Regions from separate parts of the Bacillus sp. M13(2017) genome, predicted to be linked through region 1. Evidence: riboswitches for the same ligand, from Rfam matches in the RefSeq annotation. Region 1 holds a riboswitch; the other holds the start of a gene.
What was found. Region 1 has a riboswitch for S-adenosylmethionine ahead of CGQ22_RS11250 (methionine ABC transporter ATP-binding protein). Riboswitches for the same ligand answer to the same signal wherever they lie in the genome.
Positions count from the first base shown of each region.

Region 2: another riboswitch for S-adenosylmethionine. It lies ahead of CGQ22_RS17500 (YezD family protein); the one in region 1 lies ahead of CGQ22_RS11250 (methionine ABC transporter ATP-binding protein).

Region 1 is NZ_KZ268502.1:403,210-411,657, forward strand. It holds gene CGQ22_RS11205 (L-lactate dehydrogenase) at 1-189, shown strand, start outside; gene CGQ22_RS11210 (PTS sugar transporter subunit IIC) at 212-1,225, shown strand; gene CGQ22_RS11215 (phosphatase PAP2 family protein) at 1,291-1,938, opposite strand; gene CGQ22_RS11220 (hypothetical protein) at 2,082-2,609, shown strand; gene CGQ22_RS11225 (arsenate reductase family protein) at 3,022-3,387, shown strand; gene gcvH (glycine cleavage system protein GcvH) at 3,429-3,812, shown strand; gene CGQ22_RS11235 (toprim domain-containing protein) at 4,068-4,412, shown strand; gene CGQ22_RS11240 (thioredoxin family protein) at 4,416-4,724, shown strand; gene CGQ22_RS11245 (hypothetical protein) at 4,877-5,221, shown strand; SAM riboswitch class I at 5,347-5,454, shown strand; gene CGQ22_RS11250 (methionine ABC transporter ATP-binding protein) at 5,686-6,711, shown strand; gene CGQ22_RS11255 (methionine ABC transporter permease) at 6,704-7,369, shown strand; gene metQ (methionine ABC transporter substrate-binding lipoprotein MetQ) at 7,393-8,205, shown strand; gene metQ (methionine ABC transporter substrate-binding lipoprotein MetQ) at 8,276-8,448, shown strand, end outside.
Region 2 is NZ_KZ268506.1:145,628-150,498, forward strand. It holds gene lysA (diaminopimelate decarboxylase) at 84-1,400, shown strand; SAM riboswitch class I at 1,516-1,624, shown strand; gene CGQ22_RS17500 (YezD family protein) at 1,697-1,840, shown strand; gene CGQ22_RS17505 (phosphoadenylyl-sulfate reductase) at 1,928-2,632, shown strand; gene sat (sulfate adenylyltransferase) at 2,672-3,808, shown strand; gene cysC (adenylyl-sulfate kinase) at 3,821-4,414, shown strand; gene CGQ22_RS17520 (nitrite/sulfite reductase) at 4,426-4,871, shown strand, end outside.

The DNA of each region.
Region 1 (8,448 bases):
GTCATTGCTGTATCAGCCATTTTAGATGGTGAGTATGGTGAATATGATATTTGTACAGGAGTACCAGCTATTATTACTAGAGACGGTATAAGAGAAGTTGTAGAACTCAATTTAACAGAGGATGAAGAATCTCGATTCGCAAAATCAAACGATATTTTACGTGATTATATGAAAACAATTGGTTACTAACTTATAGAAGAAGGTGAAACAAATGAAGGAATATATAATGTCTCGTGTATTTAAAGCATCTGCTGGAATCGCACAAGGTATTTTCGTATCCCTCGGAATTGGTTTACTGATCGAAAATATAGGAAGAATTGTTGATATACCATTACTTATTACAATCGGAGTTGTTGCAAAATCACTTATGGCACCAGCAATTGGTGCCGGGATTGCTTTTATGCTCGGTGCAAATGGCCTTGTAATCTTCTCGGCTATGGTGGCTGGAGCAATTGGTGCCGGATCCATTTCAATTACTGAAGCAGGTCTAATTATTAAAACAGGTGAGCCAATCGGTGCTTTATTAACAGCAACTTTAGCTGTATATATTGGTAAACGTTTAAGCGGAAAAACTGCTTTAGATATGATGCTCGTTCCATTTGCGGCAATATTAGGCTCTGGTTTAGTTGGTATTTGGTTAGCTCATAATATTACTCCTGTTTTAAACGCAGTTGGAGCTTTTATTAAAGATAGCTCGGCTGGTAGCCCGTTTATCGCTTCTATCGTCATTGCAGTAGTTTGGGGACTATTACTTATCTCTCCAGCTTCATCAGCTGCGTTAGCAATTGCACTTAGCTTAGACGGTGTTGCAGGTGGTGCTGCTCTTGCCGGATGCGTCGCTCAGTTTATCGGATTCTCTGTCATCTCAGCGAAAGAAAACAATTTAGGTGGCATATTAGCTCAAGCCCTTTGTACTCCGAAAGTACAGTTGCCAAATATCACTAAAAATCCAATGATTCTCGTTCCAACTGTCGTCGCCAGTGCTATAGTCGGTCCAGTATCCGCATTAATTTTCCAACTGGAAGCAGGAAAGGAAATTGCAGGTCTTGGATTAAGTTCTCTTATCGCACCAATTAATTTAATTTCCAGCCAAGGATGGGGAGTTCTCCCAGCGATGGTAATTACTTATATCGTTATTCCAGTAGCTGTTTCTTATATACTTTACATTGCTCTTAAAAAAGCAGGTCGTATTCATTCTGGTGATATGACTGTACCGCAATCTTAAATTGAAAATCTCCTTAATAATAGATAAAAGCAGACTGAGAAGCCACAGTCTGCTTTTTTGTCATGTTACATTCTATGATTTTGTTTTACTGGAACTCTTATTGGTTCTTTCGCCAATAAGAGTTGAACGCCGAAGTAAAGTATGCTTGCAAGCGTCATTCCAGAAACGGCATCTACAAAGGCATGCTGCTTCGTAAATAACGTTGATAAAATAATAAGTGTACCGAAGAAAGTAAGGATGTAATATTCAAAAGCGTGTTGCTCTCTACGCTTAAAGGCAGCTAACATAATTACAAATGTAGTAAGAACGTGAATGCTAGGGAAACAGTTTACCGGTTGATCGATACTATAAATATAGCGAACTAGTTCAGAAAATACATCTGTTCCAACGACAGTCGGACGCGGTACAGTTGTTTGCCAAAAATAATAAATAGAAAAACAAGCAAGCTTTCCAAAAATAACACTACTTAAAGTGACATAATATTGCTTTCGGTCAGCAAAGCAGTAATAAATAAGTGCGCCGTATAAGTATGGAAACCAAAGTAAATAAGGAATAATAAATGCTTTTACAAATGGAATCCAATCATCTACTACAGTTGTAACGTCTACTGCGTGAACAGTCGATTTATTTAATACGTCGTAAAGGGGACTTACGAGTACAAGTAGAAGTATATAACTTAACGGAAGAAAAGATGAAAGTTTAAATTTCTTCATGTTGATCTCCTATGTTTAGTAATGTAAGTAAATTCAATTGATTATAATATAGAAACGTGAATTGGGCTATCGATTTTACTTACATTTTCTTGAATTAACCTTACGTTTTTGTCACTTGACTAAAAAGAAGGGGAGGGTGCTATATGAAGCGTTTATCGTATTTCTTATTTTTTATATTGATATGCCTAGTCAGTGCTGGGTGTGCAAAGGATAAAGAAGGAGAGAAATTAGAATATAACGGAAGAGCACTCGTAATTGGAGTTGTTGGAGAAAAGCCGAAAGATACGTTTAGGAATGTAAAGTTTGAGGAAATGAAGTTAGAGGCACTGGAAAAGAAATCTAAGGAAGTGGATGGTTTTCTAATAATGAAAGATCACTTTCAAGAAGCCTCAACAGAGCAGTACAAAAATGTATTTTCATCGCTAAAGAAACCAGTGTTTTTTATCGGTTTACAAGATAAATCATATTCAATTTTTATTACAAAAGGGACAGAGTATAACAGTGCACGAAAAGATGTAAATGTGATGTATACGCAAGGTTTTGCAAATATCGGAAGTGGTGAAGGGCAACAATGGGCAATTGGTTTATCTAATGGAGGAAATACAGAAGAAAGTATTCATAATATGTATATCGTCGTATTTCAAACCATCGCAGATTATTTGAATAGATGATGAGGGAGCCTGTAAACGAGGCTTCTTATTTTTTTAAATAAACGTTTGTTTAAGCTGTATGTTCGGTAGGAAGAAACCGATGTAACTTAAGGGTTAAGAAAGAAAAATGGAGAATTAATCAAACGTTTGTTTAAGCTGTATGTTCGGTAGGAAGAAACCGATGCAGCTCAAGGCGTAAGAAAGAAAAATGGGGAATTAATCAAACGCTTGTTTAAGATATATGTTTGGTGCAGAATCTAAAAAAATTTATATATTTATTTTTTTCTTAACAAATGGCGGAAAAATAAGAAAAATTCGCAGGATTATTAAAAATTATCACGAAATAAGTAAAAGTTTAGCGAATAATGGTTTGAAATAATAAAACGTTTTCTATATGATAAAGGTAAAGGTTAGTAAAAAAGTAGGTGAATTTATGACAGTAACATTTTATTCATATCCAAAGTGTGGCACATGTCAAAAGGCAAAGAAATGGTTTGAGGCAAACGATGTAGCATATGAGATGATTCATATTGTTGAAAATCCACCATCAAAAGAAGATTTACGTAATTTACATGAAAAAAGTGAATTACCCTTAAAAAAATTCTTTAATACAAGTGGAATGCGTTACCGTGAACTTGGTCTGAAAGATAAGTTGAAAGATGCAAGCGAAGACGAAATGTACGAGCTTTTAGCATCTGATGGCATGTTGATTAAACGTCCAATTGTAACAGATGGAACGAATGTAACACTTGGTTTTAACGAAGAGCAGTTTGAAAGTGTGTGGAAAAAGTACCAATAAGGTATTTTTACATAATTAATACATTCACTGGAGGTACAGTCATGAGCATTCCAAATAATTTACGTTACTCTGAAGAACACGAATGGGTAAAAACTGAAGGTAATGAAGTTGTTATCGGTATCACTCACTTTGCACAAGGTGAGCTAGGCGATATCGTATTCGTTGAACTTCCTGAAGTAGGTGCAACAATCGAAGCTGACGAGCCATTCGGAAGCGTAGAATCTGTTAAAACAGTTTCTGAGTTATACGCACCTGTAAGCGGTAAAGTTGTAGCAGTAAACGAAGAATTAAGTGACCAACCAGAACTTGTTAACGAATCTCCATACGAGGGTGCATGGATGGTTAAAGTTGAACTTTCTGATGCAAGCCAAGTTGAGAAGTTATTAACTGCAGAAAAATATGCAGAAATGACAAATCAAGACTAATTTAGTCGACTAAAGGACAGCCTTTGTGCTGTCTTTTTTTATTTTGTATGAAATAATGAAAGTCAAGTTATATGTAAATAAATAAGCTATTATGAGAAAAACTGTTTTGTGGTAAGGTTTCATAAGTCTTCACAATCTGAACGAGCCGCTTACGCTTTTCTTTTGCAAAAATAAACAGGAAACAACATGAAAATAACGAATATACTATATACTAAGTTCAAGGTTATATAGTATATGGTGATCGGGTGATGACATATGATTTATGTAGAAAAAGTCATTATTGTAGAAGGTACATCAGATAGAAGAAAGATTGAATCTATTATTCGTGAACCGGTGGAAATTGTTTGTACAAATGGTACAATTGGTTTGTCGAAAATGGATGAGCTCGTTGATCAGTTTTTTGATAAGGAAGTGTATGTGCTAGTGGATGCTGATGATGCTGGAGAAAAGTTAAGGAAACAATTTCGAAAAGAATTTCCGCAAGCCGAGCATATCTATATTGATCGCTCGTACCGAGAAGTGGCAACTGCGCCATCTACACACTTAGCAAATGTATTATGGGGAGCCGACATTGACGTTTATACAGAATATTTACGGTAAGGAATGATAGAAGTGATTGATTGGACAGGAGCCGAAGCTACAGCCCTAATAGAGAACGAAGAAAAAACAGTATTATATGTATATACTCCAATGTGTGGAACATGCCAATTAGCAAAAAAGATGTTAACAGTCGTTGAGATGACAATTGAAGGCCTCAAAATTGGGATGTTAGATTTAAATTATGCTCCGCATTTAGCGAAAGAGTATGGGATTGAAAGTGTACCTTGTTTACTTGTTTTTGAAAATGGGACACTGATGAAGAAGATATACGCATTTCATTCGGTTGAATATTTATATACGGAATTAAAGTAGGCGGCAAAATTTTTGCCGCCTCGACATATTTCTTGGGAAATATGTCGAGATGCAGGGTGGATACAGTATTTGTCGAGCGAAAATAACAGGATTGCTCTTTAGTGAGAGGGAATGGTATGTAATAGAAAGTGATATGAAGGATGTGATTTAAGGTGAAATTATATTCTTTGCTTCAATCATTTGTAAATTACGCTAATGGTCAATATCATTTAGAGCCGCTTTTAAGAAAAGAAGAAAAAACTGTTAATTTCCGCTTTGGAGATGAAAGTTGTTCGTTACAAATTTCAAGAGATTATATAGAACTGCTACATGAGGAAATAGGGACGGAGCAAATCGTTTGTGTAGATGAAGAAGATGTAAAACAATTGGTAAACGGCAATGTACGATTGCAAATGTTAATGAACGATGGACGTGTACAATATTCGGGAACGTATCGAACGATGCTATTAGTCGAATCGATGTTTCATATATGTAAACCGATGTCAGTAGGTGCTTAAAATTCTGAAGGTTCATTTTTTGCGAAAATTTCTGTTGACATGGTGTTTAGATATTGATACAATTCAATTCATAAAATATAGACAATTTCATAAATTACAAATCAGACGAAAATTGAATCTGATTTCTCTTATCAAGAGAGGTGGAGGGACTGTGCCCTGTGAAGCCCGGCAACCGTCAACTTATGTTGAAATGGTGCCAATTCCTGCAAAGCAAATGCTTTGAGAGATGAGAGAGAGGGATAATGTTGTTATATACGCATAAAAACCTTTCTGCTTCTCTAAAGCAGAAAGGTTTTTTTATTGTTTGAATGTGGAGGACATTCAAATAATAAAGGTAGTGATAACGGTGGACTACGCGCATTAAACATAAAAAATTGCGGAGTCGATCTAAAATCTTTATGAAATCTAGCTTCAGCGGCTAGAACAGTCGCTTGCGCTTTTTATTTAAAAAAGGGGTGAACATCATGATTCTATTAGAGAATGTAAAGAAAATATATAAGGCGAAAAGCGGTGATGTCACTGCTGTAGATAACGCCAATTTAAAAATAGAAAAAGGCGAAATATTTGGTGTTATCGGATATAGCGGCGCTGGAAAAAGTTCTTTAATTAGATTGTTTAATCAGTTAGAGAAACCGACTTCTGGCCAAATTACAATTGCCAATCGTGTTATATCAGCAATTACAGGAAGTGAACTTCGTAAGGCAAGGCAAGAAATCGGAATGATTTTTCAGCACTTTAACTTACTTTGGTCACGAACTGTACGTGAAAATATAGAGTTTCCACTTGAAATTGCAGGTGTTGATAAAGCGAAGAGAAGAAAACGTGTTGATGAATTAATTCATCTTGTTGGATTAGAAGGGAGAGGAGACGCGTACCCATCTCAGCTAAGCGGAGGACAAAAGCAACGCGTCGGGATTGCAAGAGCTTTAGCTAACAATCCACAAGTGCTTTTATGTGATGAAGCAACGTCAGCTCTTGATCCAGAAACGACAGATCAAATTTTGGATTTACTATTAGACATTAATAAGCGCCTTGGTTTAACAATTGTACTCATTACACATGAGATGCACGTGATTCGAAAGATATGTAACCGAGTGGCGGTAATGGAGAGAGGAAAGATTGTAGAAACAGGTCCAGTACTTGATGTATTCCGTAATCCGAAGCAAGATATTACGAAACGATTTGTACAGCAGTTAACAGATTCTGAAGATACAAATGAAACGATTGAAAGTTTAATTGAAAAATATCCAGATGGAAAAGTAATTCGTTTGCAATTTATCGGTGAGGCTGTAGAAAGACCAGTGCTTCAACGATTAATGCAACGCAGTGATATAGAAGTTAGCATTTTGCAAGGGAATATCGCACAAACGAATAACGGTTCTTACGGTAGTTTAGTTGTTCATTTAAATGGTGAGGAAATAGCGATCCAGCAAGCAATAGAAGGAATTCATCAAGATCAAGTAGAGCTGGAGGTGATTGCACATGGATAAGTTACTCGCAAATGTTGATTGGAATCAAATGTTAGAAGCAACTGGTGAAACGTTATATATGACGGCAATCGCAGCTCTTGCGACATTTGTTTTAGGACTAATTTTAGGATTGTTACTCTTCATGACAGCGAAAGATAATTTATGGGAAAACAAATCAATTAATACGGTGATTGGAGCATTCGTAAATATATTCCGTTCTATACCATTCATCATTTTAATTATTTTATTAATCCCATTCACAAAGATTCTTCTTGGAACAATTCTTGGAGCAAGTGCAGCATTGCCAGCTTTAATTATTGGAGCGGCACCATTCTACGCGAGAATGGTTGAAATCGCACTTCGCGAAATTGATAAAGGTGTAATTGAAGCTTCAAAAGCAATGGGAGCGAAAACAAGCACAATTATTTTGAAAGTGTTAATTCCAGAATCGTTACCAGCATTAGTATCTGGTATTACTGTTACGACAATTGCTTTAGTAGGCTATACAGCAATGGCGGGAGTTGTTGGTGCTGGTGGCCTTGGAACACTTGCTTACTTAGAAGGATTCCAAAGAGGGAATAACGATGTAACAATCGTTGCGACAATTTGTGTATTACTAGTTGTATTTTTAATTCAGTGGATTGGTGATAGTTTAACGACTCGAATAGATAAACGGTAATAAAAAACGGGAGGATGTTTCAAATGAAAAAATTATTACTTACGGCACTTATTTCAACTTCAATTTTTGGGTTAGCTGCTTGTGGTGGGAAAGATAAAGATGAAAAGAAACTTGTTGTGGGTGCTTCTAACGTACCGCATGCTGAAATTTTAGAAAAAGCAAAACCGTTACTTGAGAAAAAAGGAATTGAATTAGAAGTCAAAAAGTTCCAAGATTACGTGTTGCCAAATAAATCGTTAGCGGATAAGGATTTAGATGCAAACTACTTCCAGCACATTCCGTATTTAGAGAAAGAAATTAAAGATAAAAAATATGATTTTGAAATAGCAGGAAAAATTCATTTAGAACCAATCGGTGTATATTCTCAAAAATATAAGAGCTTAAAAGAACTTCCAGACGGAGCGACAATCATTATGAGTAATTCCGTTACTGACCATGGACGTGGTTTAGCAATTTTACAAAAAGAAGGCATTTTAAAAATTAAAGACGGAGTAGATCCAGTTAGTGCAACTCCAAAAGATATTGCAGATAACCCGAAAAACTTAAAGTTTAAAACGGACATTGAGCCAGGTTTGTTACCACAAGTGTATAACAATATAGAAGGCGACGCTGTTTTAATTAACTCGAACTATGCAATTGATGCAAAGTTAAATCCAGAAAAAGATGCAATTGCAATTGAAGGTGATGATTCACCGTACGCAAACGTATTAGTGGTTCGTAAAGGTGATAAAGATAAAAAAGAGATTAAAGAGCTTGTAGAAGTATTGCATTCTAAAGAAATCGAAGACTTTATTAATAAAGAATATAAAGGGGCAGTTGTTCCTGTAAAAGAATAATTGCTGAAAAGGCTGGTGTATGCCAGCCTTTTTTATAACTACATAACTATAGGGGAGAAGGGGACATCATATGAAAAAGATTTTATTGTCAGTTGTTACAGCGCTGTCTGTATTTACATTAGCTGCTTGCGGAGGAAAAGAAGAGAATAAGCTTGTTGTTGGAGCCTCTAACGTGCCGCACGCTGTTATTCTAGAGAAGGCACAGCCAATATTAGAGAAAAAAGGTATTAAGTTAGAGATTAA
Region 2 (4,871 bases), on a different contig from region 1:
CGTTTTTTGTCTATCTAAAAGCGTGCTGCAATGAATAGAAGATTGGGGTTATGAGTTTTAGAGGAAATAAGGGAGGAATTTAAATGTATTTACACGGCACAAGCCGAATTAATGGGCAAGGACACTTAGAAATTGGAGGGTGCGATACGACGCAGCTAGCAAAGCAATACGGAACACCACTTTATGTATACGATGAAGAGTCTATTCGAGGAAAATGCCGAGCGTTTCATCGTGCTTTTAAAGAAAGTGGTTTCTCTTATCAAGTAGCATATGCAAGCAAGGCGTTCTTGTGCATGGAGATGTGCCGATTAGCTCGTGAAGAGGATATGTCATTAGACGTTGTTTCTGGGGGAGAATTATATACTGCGCTCCAAGCAGGATTTCCGGCATCACGTATTCATTTTCATGGAAATAATAAAACAGAAGAAGAAATAGTGATGGCTCTTCAGGCGAATATCGGTTGTTTTGTCGTAGATAATTTCTTTGAATTAGAAGTTTTACACGATTTAGCGATGCAACATGGGAAATTTGTGAACATATTAATTCGTGTAACGCCTGGAGTAGAGGCGCACACACATGAATATATTACAACAGGTCAGGATGATTCGAAATTTGGATTTGGTGTTTCAAATGGTCAAGCAATGCAGGCAATTGGATTTGCTTTACAAAAATCCAATTATAATGTGCTAGGGATCCATTCACATATTGGATCGCAAATATTTGAAACAGCTGGTTTTGTTCGAGCAATTGAAGTTCTTCGCCAATTTTTAGAAGAAGTGAGAGAGCAAACAAACTATGTAGTAAAAGTGTTAAATGTAGGCGGGGGATTTGGAATACGTTACACAGAGTCAGATACACCATTAACTCTTGAGACATATGTGCGAGCTGTAACAAGTGCAGTGAGGGAACAATTTACTGTATGTGAATATCCATTGCCAGAAATATGGATTGAGCCAGGCCGTAGCATTGTAGGTGATGCTGGGACAACAATTTATACAGTTGGATCTGTGAAAGATATTCCTGGTATTCGGAAATATGTATCAGTCGATGGTGGAATGACAGATAATTTAAGACCTGCTTTATATAGTGCGCGTTATGAAGCGATGTTAGCGAATCGAGGGAATGATGAGAATGAGGAACTCGTTTCGATTGCCGGGAAATGCTGTGAGAGTGGAGACATGTTGATTTGGGATATTCATTTACCGAAAGTCGCTGCTTCTGATTTACTAGCAGTTTCCTGTACAGGAGCATACGGGTACTCGATGGCGAATAATTACAATCGGATTCGAAGACCAGCCGTTGTCTTTGCAAAAGGCGGAACATCGCAAGTAGTTGTGGAACGCGAAACATATGAAAATATTATTGGGAACGATCGCATACGTATTAAAGAGCTTGTCTAAATAGGAAAAGGAGTTGTTCGAATGGGCAATTCCTTTTTTATAAAATAAAATAATTAAAATATATCGGAAAACTAGGATTGAAAAAAATCAGAATTGTGATAAAATACAAATACAAAGCTTATCAAGAGAAGCGGAGGGAACTGGCCCGAAGAAGCTCGGCAACCTGCTTATAGAAAGCAAGGTGCTAAATCCAGCAAAATGGGATCCATTTTGAAAGATAAGGTAAAATATATTACCGAACAGTCTTTTCGAAATGGGAAAGATTTTTTTTATGAATAAAAAGGGGGGCTGTTCGCGTGAGTTTACGGGAACATTTTGATGAAGTATCCGAGAAGATTGAAGCGATGCTTGCTGATATGAAATATGGTTCAATTACAATTGTTGTGCAAGATGGAAAAGTAATTCAGTTAGAGAAAAGTGAAAAAGTACGTTTAAAGTGAAAAGCGCTGACTAGAAAAACTAGAGGCGGTTTTAACCTATTTTCATTAGGTTAAAACCGTCTTTTTGCTTTTACAGGGGGAAAAAACATGTTGACGTATGAAACGTGGGAAGAAAATGTTGTTTCGTTTTCGGAAGAAGATGAAACAAAAGGCGCGTTATCAGTATTAAATTGGGCTTATAAAGAATATAAAGATGAGGTTGTCTACGCATGTAGCTTTGGGGTGGAAGGTATGGTATTGCTGCACATTATAAACCAAGTAAATCCATCTGCTAAAGTTGTATTTTTGGATACAAATGTTCATTTTCAAGAAACGTATGAATTAATTCAAAAAGTGCGGGAACGATTTCCTTCATTGAATATTATAGAAAAACAGCCAGAACTTACACTTGATGAACAGGCGAAGTTGCATGGTGAAAAACTGTGGGAGAGCAATCCGAATCTTTGTTGTAAGATTAGAAAAATTTTACCTTTAGAAAAATCATTAGTCGTGGAAAAAGCATGGATATCGGGCTTAAGAAGGGAACAATCAGAAACACGTAAGCATACAAAGTTTATAAATCAAGATCATCGTTTTCAATCTATTAAAGTTTGTCCACTCATTCATTGGACGTGGAAAGAAGTTTGGCGATATGTATACAAACATAGCTTGCCGTATAACCCGTTGCATGATGTTGGCTATCCAAGTATTGGGTGTGAGAAATGTACGTTACCTGTAGGGGATGGTGGCGATTCAAGAGATGGTAGATGGGCTGGAAAAGTGAAAACTGAATGTGGTCTTCATTACCAATAAGATGAATCTTGAAATAAAGCTAAGAGAGGATATAGAAAAATGAGCATAGTAAACGAATTAGTAAACCGTATAGATGAGACATATGACGTATCACAAATTGAAAAAGAAATTAAATTAGACAATATTGCGTTAAGTGATTTAGAACTATTGGCGATAGGTGGATATAGCCCCCTTACTGGTTTTTTAGGGAAGGAAGATTATGATTCAGTTGTAGAAACGCTTCGTTTAGCAAATGGTAGTGTGTGGAGTATACCGATTACATTACCGGTAACAGAAAAAGTCGCAGAAAGCCTGAAGACTGGAGAGGAAGTAAAGCTTGTCAACAACGGAAATATATACGGTGTCATTCAAATAGAAGATATTTTTGTACCAGATAAAGAAAAAGAAGCGTTACTTGTATATAAAACAACGGATGAGGCTCATCCAGGAGTGAAAAAATTATATGAACGACCAAACGTTTACGTTGGAGGAACTATTATTCTAACAAAACGCTTTGAAAATAATCAATTTCCTTCTTATCATTTAGACCCAATTGAAACGAGGGAAGCATTTAAAAAACGTGGGTGGAAAACAGTGGTCGGATTTCAAACGAGAAACCCGGTACATCGTGCCCATGAGTATATTCAAAAATCTGCTCTTGAAATTGTAGATGGTCTCTTTTTAAATCCGCTCGTCGGAGAAACGAAATCGGATGATATTCCTGCTGATGTAAGAATGGAAAGCTATGAAGTACTTCTTCAAAACTATTATCCGAAAAATCGTGTCTTTTTAAGTGTATTTCCTGCTGCCATGCGTTACGCAGGACCAAGGGAAGCGATATTTCATGCGTTAGTAAGAAAGAATTTTGGATGTACCCACTTTATAGTAGGGCGTGATCATGCTGGAGTAGGAGATTATTACGGAACGTATGAAGCGCAAGAAATCTTCACAAATTTTACGATAGAAGAGTTAGGAATTACACCACTATTCTTTGAACATAGTTTTTACTGCACGAAATGTGAAGCGATGGCTTCAACGAAAACATGTCCGCACGGAAAAGAAGATCATGTTATTTTATCGGGTACGAAAGTAAGAGAATTATTAAGAAACGGTGAGATTCCGCCAAGTACATTTAGTCGTAAAGAAGTAGTGGAAGTGCTAATTAAAGGTTTGAAAAAAGAAGTAGTAACAGAATAGGGAGAGAACGAGATGGATACGAATATTACTTGGCACACAGCTTCGGTTTCAAAAGATGAGAGAAGAGTGAAGAATGGACATCATAGTTTTGTAATTTGGTTTACTGGTTTATCAGCTTCGGGTAAATCTACAGTAGCGAATGCGGTCGCTCGTAAACTTTTTGAAAAGAATATTGGAAATTATGTGTTGGATGGGGATAACATTCGCCACGGTTTAAATAAAGACTTAGGATTTTCTGAAAGTGATCGCATGGAAAATATAAGACGTATTGGCGAAGTGGCAAAGTTATTTGTAGATCAAGGAGCAGTTGTCCTTACAGCATTTATTTCACCATTTCGAGTAGACCGCAAACAAGTAAGAGATTTATTAGAGGCAGATGAATTTATTGAAATTTTTGTGAAGTGTCCGATTGAACAGTGTGAGAAACGTGATCCGAAAGGACTTTATAAAAAGGCAAGGAAAGGTGATATTAAGGATTTCACAGGTATTGATTCGCCTTATGAAGAGCCAGAGCAAGCGGAATTAATTGTAGAAACGCACAAATATTCTATTGAAGAATGTGCAGAACAAATCGTGAAGTACTTACAAGAGCGTAGTTTTATATAGGGGGATAAACAATGAGTTATGAAAAAGTATGGGCTAACAATGAAAAATTAAATCAGACCGAGAAAAATAAATTAGAAAAAGATGGCTTAGAAATTTTCAATGATATTCCTTACTATGCGGAAAATGGTTTCAAATCTATTCCGAAAGAAGAGTGGGATGCCTTTAAATGGGCAGGCTTGTATTTACAAAGACCGAAAGAAGCTGGTTATTTTATGATGCGGGTAAATATTCCGTCGGGGATTATTACAAATGCACAGGCAGAAGTACTTGCTTCTATCGCTGAAGATTATGGACGTGATGTAATAGATATTACGACGAGACAGGCGATTCAGTTTCACTGGTTAGAAATTCAGCAAATTCCAGATATTTTTAAAAGATTAGCAAGAGTTGGGTTATCTTCAGCGGGGGCTTGTGGTGATATAACGCGGAATATTACAGGTAATCCGCTTGCTGGCAT